Regions from separate parts of the Streptomyces sp. NPDC087428 genome, predicted to be linked through region 2. Evidence: riboswitches for the same ligand, from Rfam matches in the RefSeq annotation. Region 2 holds a riboswitch; each other region holds the start of a gene.
What was found. A riboswitch is a leader RNA that binds a small molecule or an ion and turns the genes downstream of it on or off. The one in region 2 is predicted to bind cobalamin.
Positions count from the first base shown of each region.

Region 1: linked by a shared signal. The riboswitch ahead of ACIO3R_RS03835 (cobalamin biosynthesis protein) and the one ahead of metE (5-methyltetrahydropteroyltriglutamate--homocysteine S-methyltransferase) in region 2 are both predicted to bind cobalamin.
Region 3: linked by a shared signal. The riboswitch ahead of cobN (cobaltochelatase subunit CobN) and the one ahead of metE (5-methyltetrahydropteroyltriglutamate--homocysteine S-methyltransferase) in region 2 are both predicted to bind cobalamin.
Region 4: linked by a shared signal. The riboswitch ahead of ACIO3R_RS38115 (FecCD family ABC transporter permease) and the one ahead of metE (5-methyltetrahydropteroyltriglutamate--homocysteine S-methyltransferase) in region 2 are both predicted to bind cobalamin.

Region 1 covers NZ_JBIUXR010000002.1:24,546-31,704, reverse strand. Annotated here, with positions in the region: gene ACIO3R_RS03840 (cobyric acid synthase) at 1-1,074, opposite strand, end outside; gene ACIO3R_RS03835 (cobalamin biosynthesis protein) at 1,071-2,084, opposite strand; cobalamin riboswitch at 2,228-2,361, opposite strand; gene ACIO3R_RS03830 (hypothetical protein) at 2,532-2,765, opposite strand; gene ACIO3R_RS03825 (anion permease) at 2,778-4,055, opposite strand; gene ACIO3R_RS03820 (class II aldolase/adducin family protein) at 4,291-4,980, shown strand; gene ACIO3R_RS03815 (alpha/beta hydrolase) at 5,069-6,196, shown strand; gene ACIO3R_RS03810 (hypothetical protein) at 6,381-7,159, shown strand, end outside.
Region 2 covers NZ_JBIUXR010000004.1:464,031-471,189, forward strand. Annotated here, with positions in the region: gene ACIO3R_RS11510 (RNA polymerase sigma factor) at 1-802, opposite strand, end outside; gene ACIO3R_RS11515 (YciI family protein) at 805-1,143, opposite strand; gene ACIO3R_RS11520 (hypothetical protein) at 1,258-1,407, opposite strand; gene ACIO3R_RS11525 (hypothetical protein) at 1,544-1,792, opposite strand; cobalamin riboswitch at 2,106-2,323, shown strand; gene metE (5-methyltetrahydropteroyltriglutamate--homocysteine S-methyltransferase) at 2,486-4,804, shown strand; gene ACIO3R_RS11535 (ECF transporter S component) at 4,874-5,698, opposite strand; gene ACIO3R_RS11540 (ABC transporter ATP-binding protein) at 5,695-7,159, opposite strand, start outside.
Region 3 covers NZ_JBIUXR010000014.1:29,691-36,849, forward strand. Annotated here, with positions in the region: gene ACIO3R_RS28125 (VWA domain-containing protein) at 1-1,008, opposite strand, end outside; gene cobN (cobaltochelatase subunit CobN) at 1,179-4,775, opposite strand; cobalamin riboswitch at 4,847-4,999, opposite strand; gene cobG (precorrin-3B synthase) at 5,047-6,366, shown strand; gene ACIO3R_RS28140 (precorrin-8X methylmutase) at 6,480-7,106, shown strand; gene ACIO3R_RS28145 (precorrin-2 C(20)-methyltransferase) at 7,109-7,159, shown strand, end outside.
Region 4 covers NZ_JBIUXR010000028.1:23,380-30,538, reverse strand. Annotated here, with positions in the region: gene ACIO3R_RS38125 (ABC transporter substrate-binding protein) at 1-151, opposite strand, end outside; gene ACIO3R_RS38120 (ABC transporter ATP-binding protein) at 167-952, opposite strand; gene ACIO3R_RS38115 (FecCD family ABC transporter permease) at 952-2,061, opposite strand; cobalamin riboswitch at 2,163-2,294, opposite strand; gene ACIO3R_RS38110 (lytic polysaccharide monooxygenase) at 2,604-3,194, shown strand; gene ACIO3R_RS38105 (Lrp/AsnC family transcriptional regulator) at 3,326-3,811, shown strand; gene ACIO3R_RS38100 (HAD family hydrolase) at 3,836-4,576, shown strand; gene ACIO3R_RS38095 (serine/threonine-protein kinase) at 4,675-5,883, shown strand; gene ACIO3R_RS38090 (aldo/keto reductase) at 5,893-6,891, opposite strand; gene ACIO3R_RS38085 (oxidoreductase) at 7,039-7,159, opposite strand, start outside.

The sequences.
Region 1 (7,159 bases), on a different contig from region 2:
GCGCGACTCCACCTCGTCCTCGATGTGCTCGCCGAGGATCTGGTAGCCACCGCAGATGCCGAGGACCGGGCGGCCCTCCGCGGCGCGCCGCAGCAGCGCGTCTGCGAGCCCGCGCTCGCGCAGCCAGGCCAGCGCCTTCACGGTGCCGCGGGTGCCGGGCACGATGACGAGGTCGGCGTCGGACAGTTCCTCCGCGCGGTCCACGAACCGCACGACGACACCCGGTTCGGCGGCCAGCGCGTCGACATCGGTGAAGTTCGACATCAGGGGCACCGCGCACACCGCGACGCGCAGGACGTCCTCGCCGTGCGGCGGGGCGACGGCCGACTCCCGCACGGTGCCGCGCAGCGAGACCCGCAGCCCGTCCTCCTCGTCGATGCCGAGGCCGTGGGCGAACGGCAGCACCCCGTACGTCGGCCGTCCGGTCAGACCGCGCAGCATGTCCAGACCGGGTTCGAGCAGCGACACGTCACCGCGGAACTTGTTGACCAGATAGCCGGCGATCAGCGCCTGGTCCTCGGCGGCGAGCAGCGCCGTCGTACCGAAGAACGACGCGAAGACCCCGCCGCGGTCGATGTCCCCGACGACCACCACCGGGAAGCGGGCCGCCCGTGCGATGCCCATGTTCACGATGTCCGTGCGCCGCAGATTGATCTCGGCCGGACTGCCCGCCCCCTCGCAGATCACCGCGTCATACGTGCCCCGAAGCTGCTCCAGGCAGTCCACGACGGTGGACAGCAGCGCTTCCTGCCTGCCGCCGTGGTAGCCGCGGGCGCTCATCTCGCCGACTGCGCGCCCCATCAGGACGACCTGGCTGGAGCGGTCGCTGCCGGGTTTGAGCAGCACCGGGTTCATCAGCGCGGTCGGCTCCACCCGGGCCGCCTGGGCCTGCATGGCCTGGGCGCGGCCGATCTCGGCGCCCTCGCGGGTGACGAAGGAGTTCAGGGACATGTTCTGCGCCTTGAACGGCGCGACCTTCACGCCCCGGCGCACCAGCCAGCGGCAGATGCCCGCCGTGACGACGCTCTTGCCCGCGTCCGAGGTGGTCCCGGCGACCAGCAGCCCGCCGCTCATGTCGGTCTCCGTCCTGAGGCGCGCGTACCCGGGGCGTGCGGCCCCGGGCCGTGCGGCGAGGTGATCCGGCGTGCGGCCGCGCCGACGCCCAGGCGGGCCGCCACGCTCATGCCGAGGGCCAGCGCACCGATCCGGCGCGACAGCCGTACGGCGCGTTCGATGTCCTCGGTCTCCACGGCCCGGCCCGTCTCCCCGTTGAGTACGGGGCGGTGCTCGACCCGGCCGCCGTAGGCGAGGGTGCCGCCCAGGCGGACGCCGAGGGCGCCCGCGAAGGAGGCCTCCACGGGGCCCGCGTTGGGGCTCGGGTGCTTGGCCGCATCCGCCCGCCAGGCCCGCAGCGCCCCCCGGGGCCGTCCGCCGGCGGCCACGGCGAGCAGCGCCGTCAGCCGGGCGCCCGGCCAGCCCGCGAGGTCGTCGAGGCGGGCCGAGGCCCAGCCGTAGCGCAGATGGCGGGGCGACTTGTGGCCGACCATGGCGTCGAGGGTGTTGGCGGCCCGGAAGCCGACGAGTCCGGGGACCCCGCCCAGCGCGCCCCAGACCAGGGCGCCGACCACGGCGTCCGAGGTGTTCTCGGCGACGGACTCCACCACGGCGCGGGCGATCTGCGGTCCGTCCAGGGACTGCGGGTCGCGGCCGCACAGGTGGGGCAGCCGCTCACGGGCCAGGCCGAGGTCCCCGGCGGCCAGGGCGCCGCCGATGGACCGGGCCTCGCGCCCCAGCGACGTACCGCCGACGACGGACCAGGTGGTGGCGGCGGTCAGGGCCACGGACGCGGCGGGACTGCGGCGCAGCGCGCGGGCGGCCAACGCGGCACCCCCCGCGGCGCCTCCGGCGCAGACCAGGGTGTGCAGTGCGCCCCACCCGCGGTGGTCGCGCCACAGACGGCGTTCGACGCCTGCCGCGGCCCGCCCGAAGGCGGCGACCGGGTGTCCCCGGCGGGGATCACCGAGCAGCAGATCGCCGATCAGACCGGCCGTGGCGCCGTACGCGAAGATGCGATCGGCACGCACGGTTCAGCCGGCCGTCACGCCTCGAAGGACCTTCGTGCGGGCAATGGGTGGAAGGGGCGGCGCAGATACGGACGCACGGCGGCCGGGCATGGCGATATGTCCTCACTCAGGGTCCGCGCCCTGGTTCGACGTGACGGCGACGAGAGTCTCCTGGCTCCCGGATCCGCAGTTCCCCCGGTCTTCCGGTCCACGTGGCGTGGACCGTGACTTCCGGTGGTGGGGGACTGCTCCCCGGTGACAGTGGCGGGACCGCGCCGGATTCGCACCGGCTTCCTCTGCTGTCGCCGTAATGGCTCCGGCAGTCCACCACGCTCCGCGAACGTCAGTCAACCTGCCGTTGACCTGCGACGGTGCAGTGTGCTGAGACCCACATCGGGCCGGACGCGCACGAGGTGCGTCCGGCCCGATGAGCGGGAGCGGGAAGGGCCCCGGGGGGTCCTTGGGCCGTCAGGCGACGATCATGTAGATCCCGTAGGCCACGGCCGCCGCGCACAGCCCGAAGCAGACGTACGCGCCCGCGCGGGCCAGCATCAGCGACCCGCCGGCCTGCCCGCCCCGCGCGGCCGGTTCCGGCTGCTTGGAGAGGCCGACGATGCCCAGGGTGAAGAGGCCCACCAGGGCGACGGTGGCGACGAGAGAGACACCGAAGACGGTGCCGAGGGCTGCCCAGTCGATGTTCATGGGGATGTGTCCTTACACCGTGGCGGGTCGCGCCGGGTCGGCTACGGGTCCGGCCGGGGCCGGGATGGTGGTCTTGAGGTCCTGCTGCGCCTGGGCCGCGGTGGGCGGCGGGCTGACGGCCGCGATGGCGGTGGTGACGACGCCCGCGGGTTCGGCGTCCCCGGGAGTGCCGTCCTGGCCGCCGGGTGCGACGTCGTCCTGGCCGACCGGCTTGCGGCGCGACAGGACCCAGATCGCTCCGGAGCCCGCGACCAGCAGCACGGCGACGAGCACGACGCCCCAGGTGCCCTGCTTGGTGAGGAACTCCGCCCCCGCGCCGACCAGACCGGCGGCCGGCAGGGTCAGGCCCCAGGCGACGAACATCCGGGTGGCGGTGGACCAGCGGACCACACCGCCCCGGCGGCCGAGGCCCGCGCCCATCACGGCGCCGGAGCAGGACTGGGTGGTGGAGAGGGAGAAGCCGAGGTGCGAGGAGGCCAGGATGACCGTCGCCGCGCTGGTCTGGGCGGCGAAGCCCTGCGGCGGCCTGAGCTCGGTGAGGCCGCTGCCCATGGTGCGGATGATGCGCCAGCCGCCCAGGTAGGTGCCGAGCGCGATGGCCAGGCCGGCGCTGACGATCACCCAGACCGGCGGGTTGGAACCGGGGGAGAGCACCCCGCCGGTGACCAGGGCGAGCGTGATGATGCCCATGGTCTTCTGCGCGTCGTTGGTGCCGTGGGCGAGGGAGACCAGCCCGGCGGAGGCGATCTGCCCGGCGCGGTAGCCCTTGGCGGTCGCCTTCTCCTGGGCGCCGTCACGGATCTTCCCGCCGATCCGGTACGTCAGCTTGGTGGCCAGCAGCGCGGCCAGACCGGCGACGACCGGGGCGGCGACCGCGGGGAGCAGCACCTTGGTGACGACCGTGCCGCCGTCGACCGACGACCAGCCCGCGGACATCACCGCGGCGCCGATCAGACCGCCGAAGAGGGCGTGGGAGGAGCTGGACGGGAGTCCGACCAGCCAGGTCAGCAGATTCCACAGGATGGCGCCGACGAGCGCCGCGAAGATGACCTCGGTTCTGAGGCCGTTCTCATTGATGATCCCGCCGGAGATCGTCTTGGCGACCTCCACCGACAGGAACGCGCCGACGAGGTTGAGAACGGCGGACATCGCCACCGCTGTCTTGGGTTTGAGTGCGCCGGTCGAGATGGTCGTGGCCATCGCGTTGGCGGTGTCGTGGAAACCGTTCGTGAAATCGAACACTAGAGCTGTCACGATCACAATCGCGAGCAGCAGCGTGATGTGTTCCATTTACCCAGGCAATCGTTCGACGTCAGTGGCACGTGGACCGTAGGCAACCTGGGTGAACGGAAGATGAACTGAACAGGGCGTTGTGGTGACTCCAATCGGAGGCCCGCCGCTCCACTTGGCCGTGCTCCGACAGAGCTGAACGGTCGCGGGGCGGTGTGGGCCCCGAATCCGGCTCCGGACGATCTTCCGGAGCGGGCGGAAACATGGACCGCTCATCAGTGGAAAGGATCTTCGTATGAGCGATCAGCGGCGAGGCCCGGTCGAACAGGCCGAGGACATCGAACAGACCTGGCACGCGGTCGTCGCCACCGCCCGCAGGACGGCGGCCGACGGCCTGGTCGTCGGGACCTCGGGCAATGTGTCGGCCCGGGTCGGCGGCACCGTCCTGGTCACCCCGAGCGGCGTGCCCTACGACCGGCTCCGCCCCCAGGACGCGGTCGGCGTCGATCTGGAGGGCAACCAGGTCCTCGGCGAGCTGGCCCCGACCAGCGAACTCCCACTCCATCTCGCGGTCTACCGGAACACGGCCGCCGCCGCCGTCGTGCACACCCACGCGGTGCACGCCACGGCCGTCTCCACGCTGGTCGCGGAGGTCCCGCCGATCCATTACGCGGCCGCGCTGCTGGGCGGCCCCGTCCGGGTCGCCGCCTACGCCCGGTACGGGACCGACGAGCTGGCCGCGAACATGCTGACGGCCCTGCGGGACCGCACCGGCTGTCTGCTCGGCAACCACGGAACCGTCACCTACGGGGCCACCCTCGACGAGGCGTACGACCGCACCGCCCAGCTCGAATGGCTCTGCCGCCTCTGGCTCGCCGCGAGCGCCGTCCCCGGCCGTTCCCCGGCCCTGCTCACCCCGGACCAGCTGAGTGACGTCCGGGAGGCGCTCAAGGGGTACGGGCAGCCGGACCAGAGCCGTCCGTGACGCATCCCGCGCCCCTCCGGACGGCGGGCCGGCATCGAACGGCCCCCGCCCGGTGGCCGACTCCGGGAGCGCCCAGGAGACTGAAGCCGTGCGCCAGGCCAAAGCGACGGCAGCAGTCGTCACCTCCCTCCTCGGCGCCGGTGCGGCAGCGGTCGCGGCCGGCCGGTACGCCGGCGACGTCGCCCTCCGGGCGCCGTCCGGACGTCCCTTCCCCGCCGACCGCAGACTCACCGTGCACGCGACGGCGGCGGGACAGGTCACCCTGACCCGGTCCTTCGCCGCGCTGCGGCCCGGCACCTACGGGCTGGTCGGTCACGACGTCCACGCCGTCGTCGGCCCGGTGATCGAGCAGGCCCACCAGGCCCCCGACACCGTCGTGCGCCGGCTGGAGCGCGTCAACCGCGGCACCCTGCGCCCCGGGGCCAAGGTCCGCCTCACGCCCGAGACGCACAGCGGCGACCCCACCACGGCCCTCGGCCTGGACCACCGCGAGGTCGAGATCACCGGCGAACTCGGCGTCCTTCCCGCCTGGTTCGTGCCCGCCCCCCGCGACACCTGGGTCATCACCGCGCACGGCATCGGCACCACCCGGGAACACCCCCTGAACCTGCTCGGCTTCCTGAACGGACAGCAGCTTCCGGTGCTCGATCTCGCCTACCGCGGCGACGCCGGCGCCCCGCGCTCCCCGGACGGCCTCAGCCACCTCGGCGAGTCCGAATGGCGCGACCTGGACGCGGCCATCCGCTTCGCCGTGCGCTACGGCGCCGAGCGGGTCGTGCTGCACGGCTGGTCCACCGGTGCCTCCATGGCCCTGCACGCCTCCGTCAACTCCGCGCTCCGGGACCGGATCTGCGGCCTCGTCCTCGACTCCCCGGTCATGGACTGGGCCACCACCCTGCGCGCCCTGGCCGCCGCCCGCGGGGTCCCCTCCGCCCTGCTGCCCCTCGCCGTCCGCGCCGCCCAGGGACAGACCGGACTGCACGGCGCCCGGCTCCTGGACACCTCGCTGCCCCGGACCCTGCACGTACCCACGCTGATCTTCCACGGGCCCGACGACACCCTGGCGCCCTGGCAGCCCTCCCGGGCGCTCGCCGCCCGCCGCCCCGACCTGGTCGCCCTGCACCCCGTACCGCACGCTCCGCATGCGGCGATGTGGAATGCCGGCCCGGCCCACTACGAAGAGACGCTGCGACGCTTCCTCACGCCCCTGATGTGAGCTGATGTGCCGCTTCGGCCGGTTGGTCCCGGACGTGCGAACGCCCCGGGACACCGGCGATCCGGGTTCCGTTTGGGCTTTCGGGCTGTCAGAGGCAAGACTGCTCCCCGTGACGTCCCGTACCCCGCGCGACTCCAGGCTGCGACTTGTCCGCCCGCGACCCCTCGCCACCGCTCGCAAGGCCGTGATCACCCGGCGCACCAGGCCGGCGCCCCGCCCGCCCGAGGGCACCCCGCCCCGGGCGGAACTGGCCCGCCAGGCCAGGGCGGCCCTCGCCGACGCCGTGCGAATCGCCCGCTGGGCGGCCGGCGGCTCCCGCCCCGGCACCCCACCCCTGGCCACCACGGCCCTCGAACGGGCCTCCTCGGAGCTGGAGTTGTCCCCGGCCCAGGTGCGCTCCGGCTGGGACCGGGCCAGGCTCGCCGGTCTCGTCGAACTGCACGGCGACACCGCACGGCCCGGCTGGCGACTGCGCGCCTGGGACCGCGACGACTCCGCCGTGCTCCGCGGCTGGGTGGCGCTCTTCGACGCCTGGTCACTCGTCCACCCCGCTCCGCAGGACATCGAGTCCACCGCCGTCGCCGAGGCGGTCGAGGCCGTGCCCCAGGTGCTCTCCCTCCTCCAGCTCTCCGCGGGCCCGGTCACCGTGCCCGCACTCCTGGACCTCCTCGGCCAGCGCGTGGCCGAACTCCACGAGGAGCGCTGCGAGGTGCCGTACGGGCCGCAGCCGCTGCCCGCCCCCGCGGAGGAGGCCCCCGCCGCCCACCCGGAGGCGCTGGTCGCCCTCCTGCTGGACTGGGCCCTGGAGGGGCTGGCCGCCGTCGGGGCGCTCACCCTCGGCTCCGGGCACGCCACCCTCACCCCGCTCGGCAACTGGGCGGTCTGGGTCAAGCTGGAACAGATCTGCGTCGCCGCCCAGAGCCCGGCCGGGAACATCGAGCAGTCCGCCGCCGACATGCTCCT
Region 2 (7,159 bases):
CCAGCGCGAGTGCCCGGTCGAGCACCACCCGTCCCTCCGCGATCCGGCGGGCGTCCCACAGCGACCGGTCCTGGTCGCCGAGCAGCACGAGGTCCTCGCCGGAGAACCTGGCCCGCCGCCGGGCGTCGTGGATCATCATCAGTGCCAGCAGCCCGTGCGCCTCCGGCTCGTCCGGCATGAGCGCGACGAGCACCCGTCCCAGGCGGATGGCCTCTGCACCGAGGCCGACCCGGTCGCGGTAGCCCTCGTTGCAGATCAGGTAGATGACGGCGAGGACCGCGTCGATGCGTTCCGGCAGCAGGTGCGCGCCCGGAACCGCGAACGGGATCCCGGTCGCCCTGATCTTGTTCTTGGCGCGTGTCAGGCGCCGCTTCATGGTCTCCTCGGAGACGAGGAAGGCCCGCGCGATCTCAGCGGTCTCCAGCCCGCCGAGGGCGCGCAGGGTCAGTGCCACCTGTCCCTCCAGCGGCAGGGCGGGGTGGCAGCAGGTGAAGATCAGCTCAAGGCGTTCGTCCTTGATCACGGTGTCGTCGAACTCGTCCATGACGGCCTCGGGTGCGGGCAGCAGGTGGATCTTCTCGGCAAGGATGTGCTCCCGGCGGATCCGGTCGATCGCCCGGTGGCGCGCCGTCGTCACCAGCCACGCGCCCGGGTTGGCCGGTACGCCCGAGGCGGGCCAGCTCCGCGCCGCGACGGCGAACGCCTCCTGCGCGGCGTCCTCCGCCCTGTCGAAGTCACCGAGGTACCCGACGAGTGACGCCAGCACCCGGCCCCACTCGTCCCGGAAGACCTCCTCCAGCACGTTCAGCGCCGCACCACCGGCCTGATCTCGACGGCGCCGCCGAGCCGGGCGGCCGGGACGCGCGACGCCAGCTCGATCGCTTCGTCCAGATCCGCCGCCTCGATCAGGCAGAAGCCCCCGAGTACTTCCTTGGTGTCCGCGAACGGGCCGTCGGTCATCAGTGTCCGGCCGCCGACCACGCGCACGCTCGTCGCCGTCTCGGCGGACTGCAGCTGCCCGGCGCCGACGCACCGCGGATCGTCGGCCAGCGCCAGGTACTCGGCGTACGCCGCCTCGCATTCCTCCTCCGACAGCGTCTCCTCCTGGCCGGGCTCGGTGTAGATCATCAGGGCGTACTGCATCACGGCCTCCGGAATCAGCGGGCTCTCACCCTCACGACGAACGAGCAGCGGCGCAGGGGACACCGACGGGGTCACCGATGCCGAAACAGCGGCAGGCGGGCAGCAGAAGGGGGGTCAGTCCGCGGACAGGAAGAAGCGCCGCTTCTCCTTGGCGCGGGCGCCCAGCCGGTCGTAGAACCTGATCGCGTCCGCGTCCCACGAGGGGGTCTGCCACCGGATCTGGCTGAGCCGGAGGACGCGCGCCTGGTTCCGGACGGCTTCCACTTCCCGGCGGGGCCGGGGAGGACAGCGACGGGGCGCTCCCCACGTGGGTCATGCGTCTATGATCCACGCCCGCGGCCTCCGCCGTCGGCACAAGGGTGAAGACGCTTTCGTCCGGCGCGTGCCTTCGGGGACCGGGTCAGCCGGACGGTTCGTCGGGCACGGGGTGGTCGGGATGGCGAGGGGCCGCGGGCGGAGCGCCGCGCCGGCCGGTGCCTGCCTCGTCCGTATCGGGAATCTCCAGGTCCGGGTGCTCGTCGGCCGTCGGCCGCATCGAGCCGCCGACCACGTCCAAGGGGTCCTCGTCGGCCGTGGCCTGCTGATCGGGCGGGTCACGCGGAATCGGGTCCCCGCTCGTTCCGGGGTCTTTCGGGTGAAGGTCGTTCACGGTGTTCTCGCTTCCTCCCATAGGCGTCGTGCCCGGTGCGGGTACCCGGTCAACCGGCGCTGATGCATGGCCACCGCGGTGACGGATGGTTACCACGGTGAGCGGTCGCGCGCTCCTGGCCGGTTGCCTCGGCCGGTCCGTCCCGGTCCGTCCTCGGCCGCCGCCCGGCTCCGACGGAGCACGGCCCGCTCCAGGTTGGGCAATACATTCGTCCCACAGGAGCGCGGATCACGCTCACCGAGAACGTGGGGCCGGGGTCCCGTTTCACGTTCCGGAATGTGAACAGAGGCGCCTGGGCGGTGGACGACCGTCTAGGCTGACCGGTGCAGCTGGTTCGCCCTGTCCGCCAGGCAGGCGCGTCGTAAGAGGGAACCCGGTGGAATTCCGGGACTGCCCCGCAGCGGTGAGTGGGAACGACCGCCGTCATACGCACTGGATCCGGTCGGATCTGGGAAGCGACGGCCAGTAGGAGTCTGCCCCCGGCAGATGTGCCCGCGAGTCCGAAGACCTGCCCGTTGCCCGCACGCGACCCCTCGTGTGCGGAAATCCCGGTGACCTCGTGGGCGGGTCGGCGTACATACCAGACAGGAGTCCGCGCCGAAGGCGTGCGCGAGATCCGTCCGGTACGTCATCCCTTCGCGTCCGTGTCCCGTCCCCGGGATGTTCAGGAGTCATCTCGCGAAGGAGATTTCCGTGACACCCAAGCCCGCAGCCGCGGCAGCACGAGCAACCGTGTACGGCTACCCCCGCCAGGGCCCGAACCGGGAACTGAAGAAGGTCATCGAGGGGTACTGGAAGGGCCGCGTCACCGCCGACGCCCTCCGGGAGACGACGGCAGGACTGCGCCGCTCCAACTGGAAGCGGCTGGCGGACGCCGGCATCCACGAAGTGCCCACCGGCGACTTCTCGTACTACGACCACGTCCTCGACACCAGCGTCATGGTCGGTGCGGTCCCCCGGCGCCACCGTGCGGCCGTCGACGCCGACGCGCTCGACGGCTGCTTCGCGATGGCCCGCGGCACCCAGGACGTGGCGCCGCTGGAGATGACCAAGTGGTTCGACACCAACTACCACTACCTCGTCCCCGAGCTCGGCCCGGACACCGTCTTCACCGCCGACTCCACCAAGCAGGTCACCGAGCTCGGGGAAGCCCTCGCGCTCGGGCACACCGCCCGGCCGGTACTCGTCGGCCCCCTCACCTACCTCCTGCTCGCCAAGCCCGCCCCCGGAGCGGCAGCCGGCTTCGAACCGCTCACCCTGCTGGACCGGCTGCTGCCGGTCTACGCCGAGGTGCTCGCCGACCTGCGTGCCGCAGGCGCGGAGTGGGTGCAGCTCGACGAACCGGCGCTCGTCCAGGACCGCTCCCCGGCCGAGCTGAACGCGGCGGCCCGCGCCTACCGTGACCTCGGCGGCCTCACCGACCGCCCCAAGCTGCTCGTCGCCTCCTACTTCGACCGGCTCGGCGACGCCCTGCCCGTCCTGGCGAAGGCCCCGGTGGAGGGCCTCGCCCTGGACTTCACCGGCCCGGCCGCCGCCAACCTCGAAGACCTCGCCGCCGTCGGCGGACTGCCCGGCAAGCGGCTCGTCGCCGGTGTCGTCAACGGCCGCAACATCTGGATCAACGACCACGAGAAGTCCCTCGCCACCCTCGCCACCCTCCTGGGCCTCGCCGACAGCGTCGACGTGGCCGCCTCCTGCTCCCTCCTGCACGTCCCCCTCGACACGGCACCCGAGCGGGACATCGACCCCCAGATCCTGCGCTGGCTCGCCTTCGCCGAGCAGAAGACCGCCGAGGTCGTCACCCTGGCCAAGGGACTCACCCGGGGCACGGGCGCCGTCGCCGCCGAGATCTCCGCCAACCGCGCCGACCTCGCCTCCCGCGCCGGCTCCCCGATCACCCGCGACCCCGCGGTCCGGGCCAGGACCGCCGCCGTCACCGACGCCGACGGCCGCCGCTCCCAGCCCTACACCGAGCGGGCCGCCGCCCAACGGGCGCACCTCGGGCTGCCGTTGCTGCCGACGACCACCATCGGCTCGTTCCCGCAGACCGACGAACTGCGCACGGCCCGCGCCGACCTGCGCAAGGGCCGCGTCGACACGGCCGGATACGAGGAACGGATCAAGGCCGAGATCGGTGAGGTCATCTCCTTCCAGGAGAAGACCGGCCTCGACGTCCTGGTGCACGGCGAACCCGAACGCAACGACATGGTGCAGTACTTCGCCGAACAGCTCACCGGTTACCTCGCCACCCAGCACGGCTGGGTCCAGTCCTACGGCACCCGCTACGTCCGCCCGCCGGTCCTGGCCGGCGACATCTCCCGGCCCGAACCGATGACAGTGCGCTGGACCTCGTACGCCCAGTCCCTGACCGACCGTCCGGTCAAGGGGATGCTGACCGGGCCCGTCACCATGCTGGCCTGGTCCTTCGTCCGCGACGACCAGCCCCTCGGGGACACCGCACGACAGGTCGCCCTCGCACTGCGCGACGAGGTCAACGACCTTGAGAACGCGGGCACTTCGGTCATCCAGGTCGACGAACCCGCGCTGCGCGAGACGCTGCCGCTGCGGGCGGCGGACCACGCCGCGTATCTGGAATGGGCCACCGAGTCCTTCCGGCTCACCACCAGTGGCGTACGCCCTGACACCCAGATCCACACCCACATGTGTTACGCCGAGTTCGGTGACATCGTCCAAGCCATCGACGACCTCGACGCCGACGTCATCAGCCTGGAGGCCGCCCGCTCCCACATGCAGGTCGCCCGCGAACTCGCCGCACACGGCTACCCCCGCGAGGCCGGCCCCGGGGTGTACGACATCCACTCCCCGCGGGTACCCGACGCCGCAGAGGCCGCCGCCCTGCTGCGCAAGGGGCTGGAGGCCATCCCCGCCGAACGGCTCTGGGTCAACCCCGACTGCGGTCTGAAGACCCGCGGCTGGCCCGAGACCAGGGCGGCCCTGGAGAACCTGGTCGCCGCGGCCCGTACCGTCCGCGGCGAGCTGCCCGCCTCCTGACCCGGGAAGGGCCGGAGGGCCGGGGTGTCCGCGTGCGAGCGTGGCGCGGGTACCCCGGCCGTCCGGCCCTCACTTCCCGTCGGGGGCCGCCGGTCCGGAGGGGGTGAAGCGCACCGGGGCCTGGAAGCGGGCGCGTCGGGCGGCCCGGCGGAACGTGGTGAGCACGGCCGGCCCGGCCAGCACGATGCAGACGAAGTTGGTGACGGCCCGCCCGGTGTCCCAGCCGAGGGAAGTGGCGAGGTCGAAGGCGAGGTAGCGGTGCCACTGCTCGGTGAAGGGCAGCCCGGGAAGGTAGGCGATGGAGCTGTTCGGGTCGAGGGAGAACGGCCAGAAGGACAGGTTCAGCAGGAAGCCGAAGAGATAGCCCGAGAGCGATCCGTAGCCAGCGAGCATGACGACTTCGCGGCGGCCGGTGGCGCGGGGCAGGAAGCCGGCGAGCATGCCCACGAACGCGCAGCCGAACATCTGGTACGGCATCCACGGCCCGACGCCGCCCGTTATCAGCGCGGAGGTGAAGAGTGAAGTGCAGCCGAGGGTGAAGCCGAAGCCCGGTCCGTAGACCCGCCCGGCCAGGACGAGGACGAAGAAGACCGTCTCGATACCGGCTGTTCCGGCGCCCAGGGGGCGCAGGGCGGCGTTGACCGCGGACAGGACGCCGAGCATGGCCAGGGCCTTGGAGCTGATGCCGCCCTCGGCCATCTCGGAGAGCACCACGCACAGGACGAGGACGAGGAGGACACCGAAGATGAGGGGCGGGGCGTAGTTCGAGCCGAATGTGCCGGGCGCGACGACGAAGGGCCAGAAGAAGGCGACCGCACCGAGGAAGGCGGCCAGGGTGATGACCAGTGAGACGCGGGTGTTGAGCCGGATGGCTGTCGCGGTGCCCGCGCTCATGCCGGGTCCTCCGTGTCACGGGGTGTGCGGGCGTCCGCTGCGAGTGCCGAGGTCACCTGGTCGACGGTGAGGAACGGCAGCGGTGCGAGGATCTTGGCGGTCTGCGGTGCGAACACCGGCGAGGCGAGGATGACTTCGGATGTGGAGCCGTCCGCGACGATGTCGCCCTCGGCCATGACGACGACCCGGTCCGCCGTCCGTGCGACGAACTCGACGTCGTGCGTGGAGATGACGACGGAACGGCCTTCGGCGGCGAGTGCGGTGACGATGCGGGTCAGTTCGGCCTTGGCCCGGTAGTCGAGCCCACGGGTCGGCTCGTCGAGCAGCACGATCCGGGGTGCGGCGGCCAGCTGGATCGCCAGGACGAGGGCCAGCTTCTGCCCTTCGGACAGGTCCCGCGGATGGGTGGCGCCGGCGATGCCCGGGGCCAGCCGGTCGAGGATGCCCCGTGCCCCGGAGGTCTCGCTGCCGTGGGCGGACTCGCTTTCGGCCTGGTCGAGTTCCTGCTTGACGCTTTCGAGGTAGAGGAGGTCGGCCGGTGTCTGCGGGACGAGCCCCACGAGGTGGCGCGCTTCTGCCGCCGACAGGGCGTGCGGATCGCACGGTCCCCCGTCTCCGGTGACGCGGACACGGCCGGCCCTGCGCGGGCCGGATCCCTGCAACGCCCACAGCAGGGAGGACTTCCCCGAGCCGTTGCGCCCCATCAGCGCCGTGATCTCGCCGCCGCAGAGGTCGAGGTCGACCGCGCGGACGGCGGGAACGCCGTGGTAGCTGACGGTGATGCCGTGCGCGGTCAGCAGCACGGACCGTACGGGTGCCGGGGCGGGACGCACCGGAACGGGCGTGACGCCTGCCAGCCCGGACCGGAGCGGGGCGGCGGCGCGGCGGGCGTCACGGACGGACAGCGGCAGGGGGGTCCAGTGGGCGGCACGAGCCAGTTCCACGATCGGCGGGGCGATGGAGGACGACAGGAGTATCTCTGCCGGGGGACCGTGCACGACGCGCCCGTCGCCCGGCAGGTGAACCACGCGGTCGGCGTACTGGACGACCCGTTCGAGGCGGTGCTCGGCCATGAGGACGGTGACCCCGAGGTCGTGGACGAGCCGGGTGACGGCAGCGAGCACCTCCTCGGCGGCGGTCGGGTCGAGGGCCGAGGTGGGTTCGTCGAGGACGAGGACGCGGGGGTGCGCTGTGAGAACGGACCCGATGGCCACCCGCTGCTGCTGTCCCCCGGACAGTTCGTGCAGGGGGCGGTGGCGGAGGTCGGCGAGACCCAGCAGGTCGAGGGTCTCCTCGACCCGTTTGCGCATGACCTTCGGCGCGATGGCCAACTGCTCCATCGTGTAGGCGAGTTCTTCCTCGACGGTGTCGGTGACGAATCCGTCGAGCGGGTCCTGTCCCACCACGCCGACCACGTCCGCGAGTTCCCTGGGCGGATGGTGAGCGGTGTCCCGGCCGTCG
Region 3 (7,159 bases), on a different contig from region 2:
ACGGCTCTGCACATATACCTCCAGCTTGGGATTGTTTCCCGCCTTCACCGAGACGGTTCCCCGAACACCCGTGCCGAACAGAAGGCTGCGCGCCGCGTCTCCCGTATACGCGCGATCGGTGTCCTTCTCGACCACGATGACTTCCTTGTCCGGCTGAACCTGAACCCGGGTGCCCAATTGGTAGTAACAAGAGCCGCGTTCGTACGTGACACCCGGATGCGAATCGACGAAGGGCCGGATCTCGACTTCCTTGTCGACTTTCAGGAGCCGGTACTTGTCGGCCGGAATGGGTTCGAGACTGGCCCGCACCTCGTCAACCGATATGTCCTGGCCGACGGCGAAGAGATTCTTCGTTCCGCGCACGCCCTGCTCGCGGCCCCGGAGGAAGCTGGTGGCGGCGGCGCGCACGGTGCCGATCGCCTCCTCGACACCCTCCTGGGAGTCCGCGTCCCAGATGGCGATGTTCCCGGCCGGGAAGCCGTAGTTCTGGGCGGTGCGCTTCGCCAGGGAGTTCGGAACGAGGATCGCGGACGTCCAGTGGCCCGGGAGCCCGCCCATCTTCCCCGCGATCCTGTCGAGCCAGGGACCGAGGATCGACATGTCGCCGTCGTGCCGCCGGTCGCCGCCGGAGGCGTTCTCCTCGCCGTCCGTCACCACGATCTGAAGGAAGCTGTGCTCGCCGTACTCCTCCCAGATATGGCCCAGATCGTCCAGGGACTTCAGCGAGGCCTCTATGAGCGCCGTCGCACCGTTGTTGACCCGGTACAGCCCCCGCATGGACGGCAGATGCTTCACGTCCATGTCCCAGACCAGGTTCTCCACCCTGTGGTCAAAGGAATAGAGACTGATCCGGGTCTCATGACCGAGGCTGTCCGACTCGGCCTTCAGACCCGCCACGAACTCATCGACCACGCGAATGAGCTGTTCCTGATGCGGGCGCATGGAACCCGAACAGTCCACTACCAGCGCGACGTGATTCACCTTGTGCTGGATCTTGTTGGCGGACATGATTCTGCTCCTTCTCCGAAGGCTCCCCGGGTGATGTCTGAACTCTATGGGGAGCCACTGACAACGGAGTTGGACGCCGAATCCACCTGCCTGCCCGCCTCATGGGGAAGGACCCCAACCGCGCAGCGATGGGGCCCCTCCCGACGTTCGACGGCCTGGCGGCCGGTGGTTCAGTCCTCGCCCTCCAGGTCGCCTTCCGTCTCCAGGAAGACCTGTCGCAGCGCGGCGAGGACCGTCGGGTCGGGCTTCTCCCACATGCCGCGGGACTCGGCCTCCAGGAGGCGTTCCGCGATGCCGTGGAGGGCCCAGGGGTTGGCCCGCTGGAGGAACTCGCGGTTCTCCGGGTCCAGGACGTACGTCTCGGTGAGCTTGTCGTACATCCAGTCGGCGACCACACCGGTCGTGGCGTCGTAGCCGAAGAGGTAGTCGACGGTGGCGGCCAGCTCGAAGGCGCCCTTGTAGCCGTGGCGGCGCATCGCCTCGATCCACTTGGGGTTGACGACCCGGGCGCGGAAGACGCGCGAGGTCTCCTCGACCAGGGTGCGTGTCCGGACGGTCTCCGGCCGCGTGGAGTCACCGATGTACGCCTCCGGGGCAGTGCCCTTGAGCGCGCGCACCGTGGCGACCATGCCGCCGTGGTACTGGAAGTAGTCGTCGGAGTCGGCGATGTCGTGTTCGCGGGTGTCGGTGTTCTTGGCCGCGACCTCGATGCGCTTGTACGCCGTCTCCATCTCCTCGCGGGCCGGGCGCCCGTCGAGTTCGCGTCCGTACGCGTAGCCGCCCCAGACGGTGTAGACCTCCGCGAGGTCGGCGTCCGTGCGCCAGTCCCTGGAGTCGATGAGCTGGAGCAGGCCGGCGCCGTACGTACCGGGCCGGGAGCCGAAGATACGGGTGGTGGCGCGGCGTTCGTCGCCGTGGGCGGCCAGGTCCGCCTGGGTGTGGGCGCGTACGTAGTTCTGCTCGTCGGGTTCCTCCAGCGAGGCCGCGAGGCGGACCGCGTCGTCCAGGAGCCCGATGGTGTGCGGGAACGCGTCCCGGAAGAAGCCGCTGATGCGGAGGGTGACGTCGATGCGCGGACGGCCGAGTTCGGCCGTCGGAATCGCCTCCAGGCCCGTGACGCGGCGCGACGCGTCGTCCCAGACCGGGCGGACGCCCAGCAGGGCGAAGGCCTCCGCGACATCGTCGCCCGCGGTACGCATCGCGCTCGTGCCCCACAGGGACAGGCCGACCGAGGTGGGCCAGTCGCCGTTGTCCGCGCGGTAGCGGTCCAGGAGGGAGTCGGCCAGGGCCTGTCCGGTTTCCCAGGCGAGGCGGGAAGGCACTGCCTTGGGGTCGACGGAGTAGAAGTTGCGGCCGGTCGGCAGGACGTTGACCAGGCCCCGGAGCGGGGATCCCGAGGGGCCGGCGGGGACGAACCCGCCGTTCAACGCGTGCACGGTGTGGTCGAGTTCGTCGGTGGTGGCCGCCAGCCGCGGCACGACCTCGTCGGCGGCGAATTCGAGGATGTCCGCGACGGACCGCGGATGCCCGGCGGCGACCCCGGCCACGGCGGCCGGCGCCCAGTGCGCGTCCTCCATCGCCTGGACCAGGGCCCGTGCCTGCTCCTCGACCTCGTCGGCGGTGGTGCGGGTGGCCGCCGACTCGTCGAGGCCGAGTGCCTCGCGCAGGCCGGGCAGGGACGTGGTGCCACCCCAGATCTGGCGGGCGCGCAGGATCGCCAGGACGAGGTTGACGCGGGCGGCGCCGCCGGGCGCGCCGCCCAGGACGTGCAGGCCGTCGCGGATCTGCGCGTCCTTGATCTCACAGAGCCAGCCGTCGAGATGCATGATGAACTCGTCGAAGCCCTCGTCCTGCGGGCGGTCTTCGAGCCCCAGGTCGTGGTCGAGCTTCGCGGCCTGGATCAGGGTCCAGATCTGGGCCCTGATCGCCGGGAGCTTCGCCGGGTCCATCGCCGCGATCTGGGCGTGCTCGTCGAGGAGTTGCTCCAGCCGGGCGATGTCGCCGTAGCTCTCGGCGCGGGCCATCGGCGGTACGAGGTGGTCGACCAGGGTGGCGTGGACGCGGCGTTTGGCCTGGGTTCCCTCGCCCGGGTCGTTGACCAGGAACGGGTAGACGAGGGGGAGGTCACCGAGAGCCGCGTCGGGGCCGCACGCGGCGGACAGGCCGGCGTTCTTCCCCGGCAGCCATTCCAGGTTGCCGTGCTTGCCGAGGTGGACCATCGCGTCGGCGCCGAAGCCGTTGTCGTCGGCGGAGGCGGCGATCCAGCGGTAGGCCGCCAGGTAGTGGTGCGAGGGCGGCAGGTCGGGGTCGTGGTAGATGGCGATCGGGTTCTCACCGAAGCCGCGCGGCGGCTGGATGAGGATGAGCAGATTGCCCCGGCGCAGGGCGGCCAGCACGATGTCGCCCTCGGGGTTGCGCGAGCGGTCCAGGAACATCTCGCCCGGAGCCGGGCCCCAGTGCTGCTCGACGGCCTCGCGGAGTTCGGCCGGCAGCGTCGCGTACCAGCGGCGGTAGTCGGCCGCCGGGATACGGACCGGGTTGCGGGCCAGCTGCTCCTCCGTGAGCCACTCCTGGTCGTGGCCGCCCGCCTCGATCAGCGCGTAGATCAGCTCGTCGCCGTCGCCGGAGGCGAGGCCCGGCACCTCCTCGTCACCGAAGTCGTATCCCTCGGTGCGCAGGCGGCGCAGCAGGGCGACGGCGCTCGCGGGGGTGTCGAGCCCGACCGCGTTGCCGATCCGGGAGTGCTTGGTCGGGTACGCGGACAGGACGAGCGCGAGGCGCTTCTCGGCGTTCGGGATGTGGCGGAGCCGGGCATGGCGTACGGCGGTCCCGGCGACCCGGGCGGCGCGCTCGGGGTCGGCGACGTACGCCGGGAGGCCGTCCTCGTCGATCTCCTTGAACGAGAACGGGACGGTGATCAGGCGGCCGTCGAACTCGGGGACCGCGATCTGGCTCGCGGCGTCCAGCGGCGAGACGCCCTCGTCGTTGTCCTCCCAGTCGGTCCGCGAACTGGTGAGGCAGAGCGCCTGGAGGATGGGTACGTCGAGGCCGGTGAGGGCCCCGGCGTCCCAGGACTCGTCGTCACCGCCGGCCGACGCCTCCGCGGGCCGGGTGCCGCCCGCAGCGAGCACGGTGGTCACGATCGCGTCGGCGTCCCGCAGCGCGTCGATGAGCTCGGTCTCGGGCGTGCGCAGTGAGGCGACGAACAGCGGCAGGGCGCGGGCGCCCGTGTCCTCGACGGCACGGCACAGGGTCTCGATGAACGCGGTGTTGCCGCTCATGTGGTGGGCGCGGTAGTAGAGCACCGCGATGGTGGGGCCGTCCGTCGCACGGGGGGTGCGCTCCAGCGGGCCCCAGGAGGGCGCGGGGGCGGGCGGTTCGAAGCCGTGGCCGGTGAGCAGCACGGTGTCCGACAGGAAGCGGGCGAGCTGCTCCAGGTTGGCGGGGCCACCGTGCGCCAGGTAGGCGTGGGCCTCGGCGGCGATGCCGATGGGGACGGTGGAGGCGGCCATCAGCTGGGCGTCGGGGGCCTGTTCCCCGGTGAGGACGACGACCGGGCGTCCGGTGGCGAGGACGTGGTCGAGGCCGTCCTGCCAGGCACGGACGCCGCCGAGGAGGCGTACGACGACCAGGTCTGTGCCGTCCAGGAGCTGCGGGAGGTCCTGGAGCGGGAGCCGGGAGGGGTTCGCGTAGCGGTAGGTGACCGGGCCGTTGGCTGCCCTGGCGCTGAGCAGGTCGGTGTCGGACGTCGACAGGAGCAGGATCATGCGGCGTCTGGCCTTCCTCGGGGTATCCACGCCCCGGGCGGTGTCGGAATGGGACTCCCCTGCCCGGCCGGAGCCGGGTGGACGGGGAAGGGAGTTCCTGACTCACCCGGTCGGTGCGACCGGATTCACAGTGGCGGGACCGCGCCGGAATCGCACCGGGCTTCCTCCCCTGTCGCCGTCTGTGGCGACGACGGGCCGGACAGCCCGTCGCTAGGCATAGTAAGGGGCACCTATCAACTGGGGCTCATACGGATCTGATGAGATGGTCGGTATGCTCGCCGCCATGCCCCCACCTGCCATCTTTCCCGCGCGCACAGGAGACGCTTCTCCCCGTGCCCGTGGCGACGCCTGCCCCGGGACGCTGCGGCTGCACCGGGCGGACGACGGTGCGCTGGCCCGTATCCGGATCCCCGGCGGCGTGCTGAGCGCGGCGCAGGCCGACGTGCTGGGGGAGTTGGCGGAGCGGCTGGGCGACGGTGAGTTGCATCTCACTTCGCGCGGCAATGTGCAGCTGCGCGGCCTTGGCCCGGACTGCGGTGGCGAACTGGCCTCCGGGATGGCCGAGTCGGGGCTGCTGCCCTCCGAGCGCCACGAGCGCGTCCGCAACGTCGTGGCGTCCCCGCTCTCCGGTCTCGACGGCCGGGGTGAGCGCGACATCCGGCCGTGGCTGTCCGCGGTGGACGAGCTGCTGTGCGCGAGTGACACGGCGGCCGGCCTGTCGGGGCGGTTCCTGTTCGCGCTCGACGACGGACGCGGCGACGTGGACGCGCTGGGCGCCGACGTGACCCTGCTGGCGCGGAGCGACGGCGGGGCGACGCTGCGGGTCGGCTCCGCGCAGAGCGCGGTACGGATACCCGGCGCAGGGGCGCCGCGGGCCGCCCTGATCGCCGCGGAGGTCTTCCTCGACGCCGCGGCCGCCTCCGGTGCCTGGCGGGTGACGGATCTGCCCGGGGACGGCGAGCCGCTCCTCGACGAGGTCGTACGGCGGCTGCGGCAGGCCGGAATCAGCTCCGAGCGCACCGCAGTCCCCGCCCGCCCGGAGAAATCCGCGCCCCCTGATCCCGGCGTCGTGACCGGCCCGCACGGCACCGTCGCCCTGTCCGCCGGCGTGCCCCTGGGGCGGATCGGCGCCCACCAGTGGCAGGCGCTGACCGGCACCGCCAGGCACCGCGGGAACGGCGAACTGCGGCTGACCCCGTGGCGCGGCGTCGTCGTACCCGGGCTGGAGCGGGGGCGGGCCGCGGAGGCGCTGGACCGGCTGGGGGCCGCCGGACTGGTCATCGGGCCCCACTCCCCCTGGACCGGGGTGGGGGCCTGCATCGGGCGTCCCGGCTGCGCCAGGTCCCTGGCCGATGTGCGGGCGGAGGCCGCTGCGACCGTGGGGCCTCCCGGCGCACTGCCGGTGTACTGGTCGGGGTGCGAACGCCGCTGCGGCCATCCCCACGGCGAGTGGGTCGACGTCGTCGCCACCCCGGACGGCTACCGGGTGCGCACGGTGCGCGGCGAGGAGCGGGGCTCCCCGCTGACCGTCCCCGCCGGTCCCCCGGCACTCGCGGCCGCCGTGACGGCGGCCCGGGGCACCGTCGGCTGACACCGCCCCTCCCCGCACCGCGACACCGCGGCACCTGTACGTTCCACGCCCGGGGCCCTTCCGCCCCATGCCCCATGGCCCCTTCCCCGCCCGATGAAGAGAGCGACAGCACTGTGCACCAGTACGAGAAGGACGGACCGGCCATCTATCGCCAGTCCTTCGCCACGATCCGCGCGGAGGCGGACCTGTCCGGCCTGCCCGCCGATGTGAGCCAGGTCGCGGTCCGGATGATCCACGCCTGCGGGATGGTCGACCTCGTACGCGACCTCGCCTTCAGCCCGGACGTGGTGGCCCGTGCCCGCGCGGCGCTGCGGGCGGGCGCCCCCATCCTGTGCGACGTGGCCATGGTCGCCAGCGGTGTCACCCGTAAGCGGCTGCCCGCGGACAACGAGGTGGTGTGCACCCTGTCCGACCCGTCGGTGCCCGCGCTCGCGGCGGAACTCGGCACCACCCGCAGCGCGGCCGCCCTGGAGCTGTGGCGCGACCGGCTGGACGGTGCGGTCGTCGCCGTCGGCAACGCGCCCACCGCCCTGTTCCGGCTGCTCGAACTCATCGAGGAGGGCGCGCCGCGCCCCGCCGCCGTCATCGGGGTCCCGGTCGGCTTCATCGGCGCCGCCGAGTCCAAGGACGCCCTGGCCGCGCACCCGTCCGGCCTCGACCACCTGATCGTGCGCGGCCGGCGCGGCGGCAGCGCCATGGCGGCCGCCGCCCTCAACGCCATCGCCAGCGAGGAGGAGTAAGCGTGAGCGAGCAGCAGAGGAACGGCCGGCTGTACGGGGTCGGGCTCGGCCCC
Region 4 (7,159 bases), on a different contig from region 2:
TCTCGACGGTCACCGGGTAGTGGCCCCCGGCCGCGGGTGCGCTCTCACTGTCTTGTCCGTCCTGCGGGGCGATCTCCGCGCCGCAGCCGCTGAGGGCCATGGCGGCTGTGAGGACGAGACCGAGTGCGGCGGGACGTATCAGGTGGGACATGGTGGCAGTGGTTCCTTAGGAAGGGGAACGGTCGGGGTGGAGACGGTCGAAGATCAGCTGTACCGCTCCGGTCTCCGGGTGGGGCACCCGGTGCGCCCGTACTCCGAAGACCTCGGCCAGCAACTCGGGGGTCAGTACGTCGTGCGGGGCGCCTGACGCGACGATCCGGCCGCTGTCGATGACATGGAGGAGGTCGCAGTGGAGTGCGGCGAGGTTGAGGTCGTGCAACGCGGTGAGCACGGTCAGTCCGCTGGCGCGAACCAGGGCCAGCACCTCCAACTGCTGGGCGATGTCCAGGTGGTTGGTGGGCTCGTCAAGCACCAGCACGCGTGGCTGCTGGGCCATGGCGCGGGCGATCAGGACCCGTTGCTTCTCGCCGCCGGACAGGGTCAGGAAGCCGCGGTCGGCCAGGTGGCCGGCCCCGACCTCCGCAAGCGCCGCCTCGCAGATCCGCCGGTCCTCCTCAGAGACCCGTGCCGCCGGCCCCTGGTGCGGCATCCTTCCCATCGCCACGGTCTCGGCGACGGTGAAGTCGAACTCGTACGTCGCCTCCTGGGGAAGCGCGGCCAGCCTGCGGGCACCTTCCCGCGGGCTCATGGCGTAGAGGTCCTCGCCGCCGATCCGGACCGTTCCGGCGGAGGGGCGCAGCGCCCGGTAGACGCAGCGCAACAGGGTCGACTTCCCGCTGCCGTTGGGCCCCACCAGGCCGACGAGCTGGGCGTCGCCCGCTCGTAGCGTGATCTCCTCCACCAGGCGCGCACCGGCGATCTCGACCGTGAGCTGATCGATGTCGATCCGCATCACGCGCCACCGAAGGTGTAGGAGCGGCGGCGCATCAGCAGGACGAAGCACGGCACGCCGATCATCGCGGTCAGCACACCGACCGGCAGTTCGGCCGGCGCGAGCAGCACGCGCGAGAGGATGTCCACCCAGATCAGCAGGACGGCTCCCGCGAGCGGTGCGACGGCCAGCAGCCGGCGGTGATCCGCGCCGACCACCATCCTCGCGGCGTGCGGGACCATCAGGCCGACGAACCCGATCGCGCCGCTCACCGCGACCAGCGCCCCCGTGACCGCCGCGGAGACCAGGAACAGTTCCTTGCGCAGTCTTGCGGCGTCCACGCCCAGCGCGGCCGCGGTCTCGTCGCCCATGGCAAGGGCGTTGAGGCGGCGCGCCGACCACGCGAGGTGGGCGAGGCCGCCGATCGTGGCGCCCGCGGCGATCGGGACGGAGGACCAGGTGGCACCCCCGAGGCTGCCGAGCATCCACATCATGGCGGAGCGGGCGGCCTCGCCGCGCTCGGCGGCGAACACCATGAAGGTGGTGACGGCCGAGAAGCCGTAGTACATCGCCGTGCCGGTCAGGACGAGTCTGAGGGGGGTCAGGCCGCGTGCTGTACGGGCTGTCGCGTACACGAGGATCATCGCGAGGAGTGCGGACAGGAAGGCCGCCGTGGACAGGGCCCAGATGCCGAGCGCGCTGAAGACTCCGAAGATGAGTACGGCGTTGGCACCGACGGCCGCGCCGGAGGAGATGCCGAGGACGAACGGGTCGGCCAGGGCGTTGCGGACCATGGCCTGCACGGCGACACCGATGGCCGAGAGGCCGGCCCCGACGACCGCGGCCAGCACGGCTCGCGGAAAGCGCAGCTCCCAGACGATGGTGTACCCGGGGACTCGGTCAGGAGCGATGGACCCTCCGGTCAGGCCGGCCCACAGGTCGCGCAGTACCTCTCCCCAGGAGATCCCCGAGGCCCCGATTCCCGCACCGCAGACGACGGAGAGCGGCAGCAGGACGGACAGGGTGGTCAGCAGGAGGGGCAGGGAGAGCCGCCGGGGAGGGGCGGGCCCGCCGCCGGCCCGGGACGTGCGCGAGGGCGGGGCCGGTATGTGTTCGAGGGAGGTGACCACGGGCGGATCGCTTTCGCCTCAGGCCGTGCACCTACGCAACCGAAGGAGCAGCCCGGACGCGAAGCGCCCAACGCAGCGCCTCTCGCAGTCCACGGCGAATTGACAGGAGCTATCACCGCCGCGGGTAATCGGGCTCGCGGAGCACAGGACGGCTCCGCCTACCGTTGCGGGTCAGCGCCGGAATTCGACCGGACTTCCCCCGCGGGGCGTGTGCAGCTTAGCGGGTACGGGATGACGTCCCTCCACGGAGGAACCCCACCGGCACACCGGGCGCGGTCGCCCCAACCGGGGCAGTCACGAGGTGGGCCGGCCGGAGCCGGAGACCGGCGTCCGCGACCGCGGTGACGGACACATCCGCTGCCGTTCCACCCCCGGTGCCGCGCCGGCCACGCGCCCGTCCTCCGCGCGGCCATCCCCTCCGCGGAGCCCGGCAACAGCCCGCTCCGGACGGTATGGACACGGCTGGTTGACATGACTACGCTCACCCTTGGTCTAGACCGCAGAACTCTCCGGACATCACCCCACATCTCCAGGAGCTACGTATGCGCAGAAGGATCACCTCCTTACTGGCCGGGCTCGGCCTGGCCGGGGCGGCGCTGTTCGCCACCTCCGGCAGCGCCCAGAGCCACGGCTACACCGACTCACCCATCAGCCGCCAGCAGCTCTGCGGGATCGGCACCGTCAAGCACTGCGGGCAGATCCAGTGGGAGCCCCCGAGCGTCGAGGGCCCCAAGGGCTTCCCCACCCGCGGACCGGCCGACGGCCACATCTGCTCGGGCGGCATCGGCCGGTTCTCCGAACTCGACGACCCGCGTGGCGGCGCCTGGCCCGCCACCAAGGTCACCGCCGGTCAGAACTACACGTTCAACTGGCGGATCGAGGCCCGGCACGCCACGACCGACTTCCGGTACTACATCACCAAGGACGGCTACGACCCCACCCAGCCGCTCACCCGGGCGGACCTGGAACCGCAGCCGTTCCTCACCGTCCCCTTCGGGGGCCGGCTGCCCGGCTCGACGGTGAGCCACTCGGGCGTGCTGCCGCAGAAGTCCGGCAAGCAACTGATCCTCGGCGTCTGGACGATCTCTGACACCGGGAACGCTTTCTACGCCTGCTCCGACGTGCAGTTCTGACGTCCTGCCGCCGCTCCTGACCGACCCGCCCCGCCCTGGGCCGGTACGGGGCGGCGGCTCCGGAGGCGCGCCGGTGCGCCATTGGTACAGTCGCTGCCCCGACCGACGTACCAGGAAGAGGCCGGCGGACCATGGCGGTGGACGCGCTCGACACCCGCATCCTGCGGCTGCTCATCGAGCAGCCGCACACCAGCGTGCGCGAGTACGCACGGATCCTCTCGATCGCGCGGGGCACCCTCCAGGCCCGTATCGACCGGCTGGAACGGGACGGAGTGATCACCGGCAGCGGCCCCTTCCTCTCCCCCGCCGCGCTCGGCCACCCGGTACTGGCCTTTGTGCACCTGGAGGTCACTCAGGGGCATCTCGACGACGTGGGCGAGGCGCTCGCCGCCGTGCCGGAGATCGTGGAGGCCTTCTCGACCACGGGCGGCGGCGACCTGCTGACCCGGGTCGTGGCCCGGGACAACGGGCATCTGGAGGATGTGATCCAGCGCCTGATCCAGCTGCCGGGCGTGGTCAGGACCCGGACCGAGGTGGCCCTGCGCGAGCGGGTGCCGCACCGGCTGCTGCCCCTGGTGGAATCGGTGGGACGGGCGGCGGCGGGTGGCCCGGGATGATCAGCGGCTGAGAGCATGTCCGCCATGAACTCATCACGTGCGCAGGCCCCTTCGGTCGTCTTCGACCTGGACGGCACACTCGTGGACAGCGAGCCGAACGCCTACGAGTCGGCACGGCTGCTGCTGGAGCGGTACGGAGTACCGGACTTCACCTGGGAGCAGAACGCCCGGTTCATCGGAATCAGCAACCGCGAGGCGCTGGCCGTACTGCGCACCGAGTACGGCATCGAGGCCTCCGCCGACGAGCTGGTGGCGGGTCAGGACGCCATCTATCTGGAACTGGCGCGCACCTCGACCGAGGCCTTCCCCGAGATGCGGAAGTTCGTGGAGACGCTGCACGCGCGCGGCATCGCCATGGCGGTGGCGTCGGGTTCGTCACCGGCCGCGATAGAGGCCGTACTGAAGAGCACCGGCCTCGACGCGTACCTCACCGAGTACGTGTCCGCCGAGGAGGTCGCGCACGGGAAACCGGCACCGGATGTCTTCCTGGAGGCCGCCCGGCGCCTCGGCGTCGCGCCCGCCGGCTGTGTGGTGGTGGAGGACGCCGTGCCGGGCGCCGCCGCGGCTCGGGCGGCGGGCATGCGCTGCATCGCGGTCCCCTACGTCCCGGCGACCGCCGGCGATCCGGCGTTCGCGGCGGCGGACCTGCTCTTCCCCGGCGGTCAGGGCGAGTTCAGCGCGCAGGCCGCCTGCGCGTGGCTGTTCCCCCGATCCGTACCGACGCCGCCCGACGGTCATCCGGAGGCCGCGCGCCGGATATCCTGATCTTGCTGCGTGTCCCCCACCCCGTCAGTTCCCGATGAGGTCGCAGCCGCGGCAGTCGAAGCGGTCCTCGGCCCGAGACATTGGATAGGTGTGCGCAGGTGCTGGTTGCTGGTCGGTACCGATTGATATCCGCCATCGGTCGTGGCGGGATGGGTGAGGTCTGGCGGGCCGCGGACGAGGTCCTCGGCAGGTCCGTCGCCGTGAAGCTGCTGCTGGGGGAGCACGCCGACGAGTCGGCCACCGCGCGCTTCCGGCTGGAGGCCCAGACCGCCGCCCGGCTGAGCCACCCGCATCTGGTGGCGGTGTTCGACTTCGGGTCCTGGGAGGACCGGCTCTTCCTCGTGATGGAGCTCGTCGAGGGCAGGAGCCTCGCCGATCTGCTGCTGGCTCAGGAGCGGCTGGACCCGGAACAGGTCGCCCGCATCGCGGGCCAGGCCGCCGCCGGACTGGCCGCGGCCCACCGCCAGGGGATAGTCCACCGGGACATCAAGCCCGGAAACCTGATGCTGGACGCGGAGGGCGCCGTCAAGATCGGCGACTTCGGTATCGCCCAGTTCGTCGACGATCCCTCCGCCGCGCTCACCACCACGGGCCATATCGTCGGCACCAGCCTCTACCTCGCACCGGAACGGGCCCTGGGCCGTACGGCCGACGCCGCGTCCGACATGTACTCCCTCGGCTGTGTGATCTACCAACTGCTGCTCGGCCAGCCGCCGTTCCGCTCGGACACCCCGACCGCCACCCTTTACCAGCACGTGGACACGCCTCCCGTGCCGCTGCGGCAGCGCGGGGTCGAGATGTCCGCCGCCTTCGACTCGTATCTGCTGGGACTGCTCGCGAAGCAGCCCGAGGACCGGCCGACGGCCCAGCAGGTCGCCGACTGGTTCACCAGCGAGGCCTGGCGGGGGCAGGCTGAGCCGCTGCCGATGTACCGGCCCACTCCCCCGCGCGCACCGGCCGCGCCCTACGCGCCGGTGTCCGCACCGCCCTCCCCCGCCCAGCACCGGTCCGGGACCGGATCCGGCGAGGACTCCGGCGCTCCGACGACCTACCGGCTGCCCCAGGCGTCCGCCGGTCACGGGCGGCGCGCGGCGGGCCGGTCCAGGAACGTCAGGCGGCGCACCACGCGCGAGGCGATAAGACGCCGCCCCAGAGTGGCCAGCGCCATCGCGGGCACGGTCGCCTTCCTCGCCGCCGTGTACCTGGGGATGAGCCTGTTCTCCCCCGATTCCAGTTCGGCCACCACACCGGTCGATCTGACCTCGACGAGCGGTGCGGAATCATCGGCCCCCGACGGGGGCCGGTAGCCCCGTCCGTTACCAGCGGCCGTGAACCGCCGCGCGGATCCTGCGGTCGTAGAGATCGCGTACCGCGTCGAGCGTCTTCCGCGGCAGCGGCGCGGCCGCGGCCGCGGCCGCGGCCGCGTTGGCGCGGGCCTGCTCCACCGAACGCGCGCCGGGGATCACGCTGGTGACGCCCGGCTGCTGAATGATCCAGCGCAGTGCGGTCTGCGCCGGAGTCGCTCCCTGGGGAGCGAGTGCGGCGAATTCGGCCGCCGCGGCCACGCCGGTCGCGTAGTCGACCCCGGAGAAGGTCTCACCCTGGTCGAAGGACTCCCCGTGCCGGTTGTACGTGCGGTGGTCCTCCGGGGCGAAGACGGTGTCCTCGGTGTACTTGCCGGAGAGCAGCCCGGAGGCGAGCGGCACACGTGCGATGATGCCGACCCCGGCGGCGAGCGCCGCCGGAAGCACCTCTTCCAGCGGCTTGAGGCGGAGGGGGTTGAGGATGATCTGGACGCTCGCGACGCCGGGGCGGGCGATGGCCGTCAGCGCCTCGGCACACGTCTCGACGCTCACCCCGTAGGCGGCGATCCGCTCCTCGGCGACCAGCGTGTCGAGGGCGTCGTAGACCGCGTCCGAGGAGTAGACGGCGGTCGGCGGGCAGTGCAGTTGCACGAGGTCGAGGGTGTCGACGCCGAGGTTGGACCGCGAGCGGTCGTTCCAGGCACGGAAGTTGTCCAGGACGTAGCTCTCCGGCACCTGTTCGACGCGCCGGCCCATCTTCGTCGCGACGAGGACCCCCGCGTCCGGGCGCTCCTTCAGATAGCGGCCGATGAGCTGTTCGCTGCGGCCGTCCCCGTACACGTCCGCGGTGTCGAAGAAGGTGACGCCTGACTCGACGGCCGCGTCGAGCACGTCGAAGGCATCGGCCTCCCGCACCTCTCCCCAGTCCCCGCCGAGCTGCCATGTGCCCAGTCCGACGACCGATACGTCCCGTCCGGTCCTGCCCAGTTCGCGCTGCTCCATGGGGGTCATGCTACGTCGGCGGGGAGTTTGGCGGGGCCCCGCGGCCGCACCGGCGAAGGGTTCGCCTCCGCCGGTGGGCCCGGAGACGTAGGCGGCCTCCGGGAGCCCGTCACGGCCGGGTGGCCCCCGTCCGTCCGCCACGGCCGACGGCGCGGATCAGCCGGTGGCCCGGCCGAGTTCCGTGAGCAGCCGCAGCTCGTCCTCGGTGAGCCGCAGGGCGGCCGCCGCCACGTTCTCGGTGAGGTGACCGGGGTTGCCGGTGCCCGGGATGGCCAGT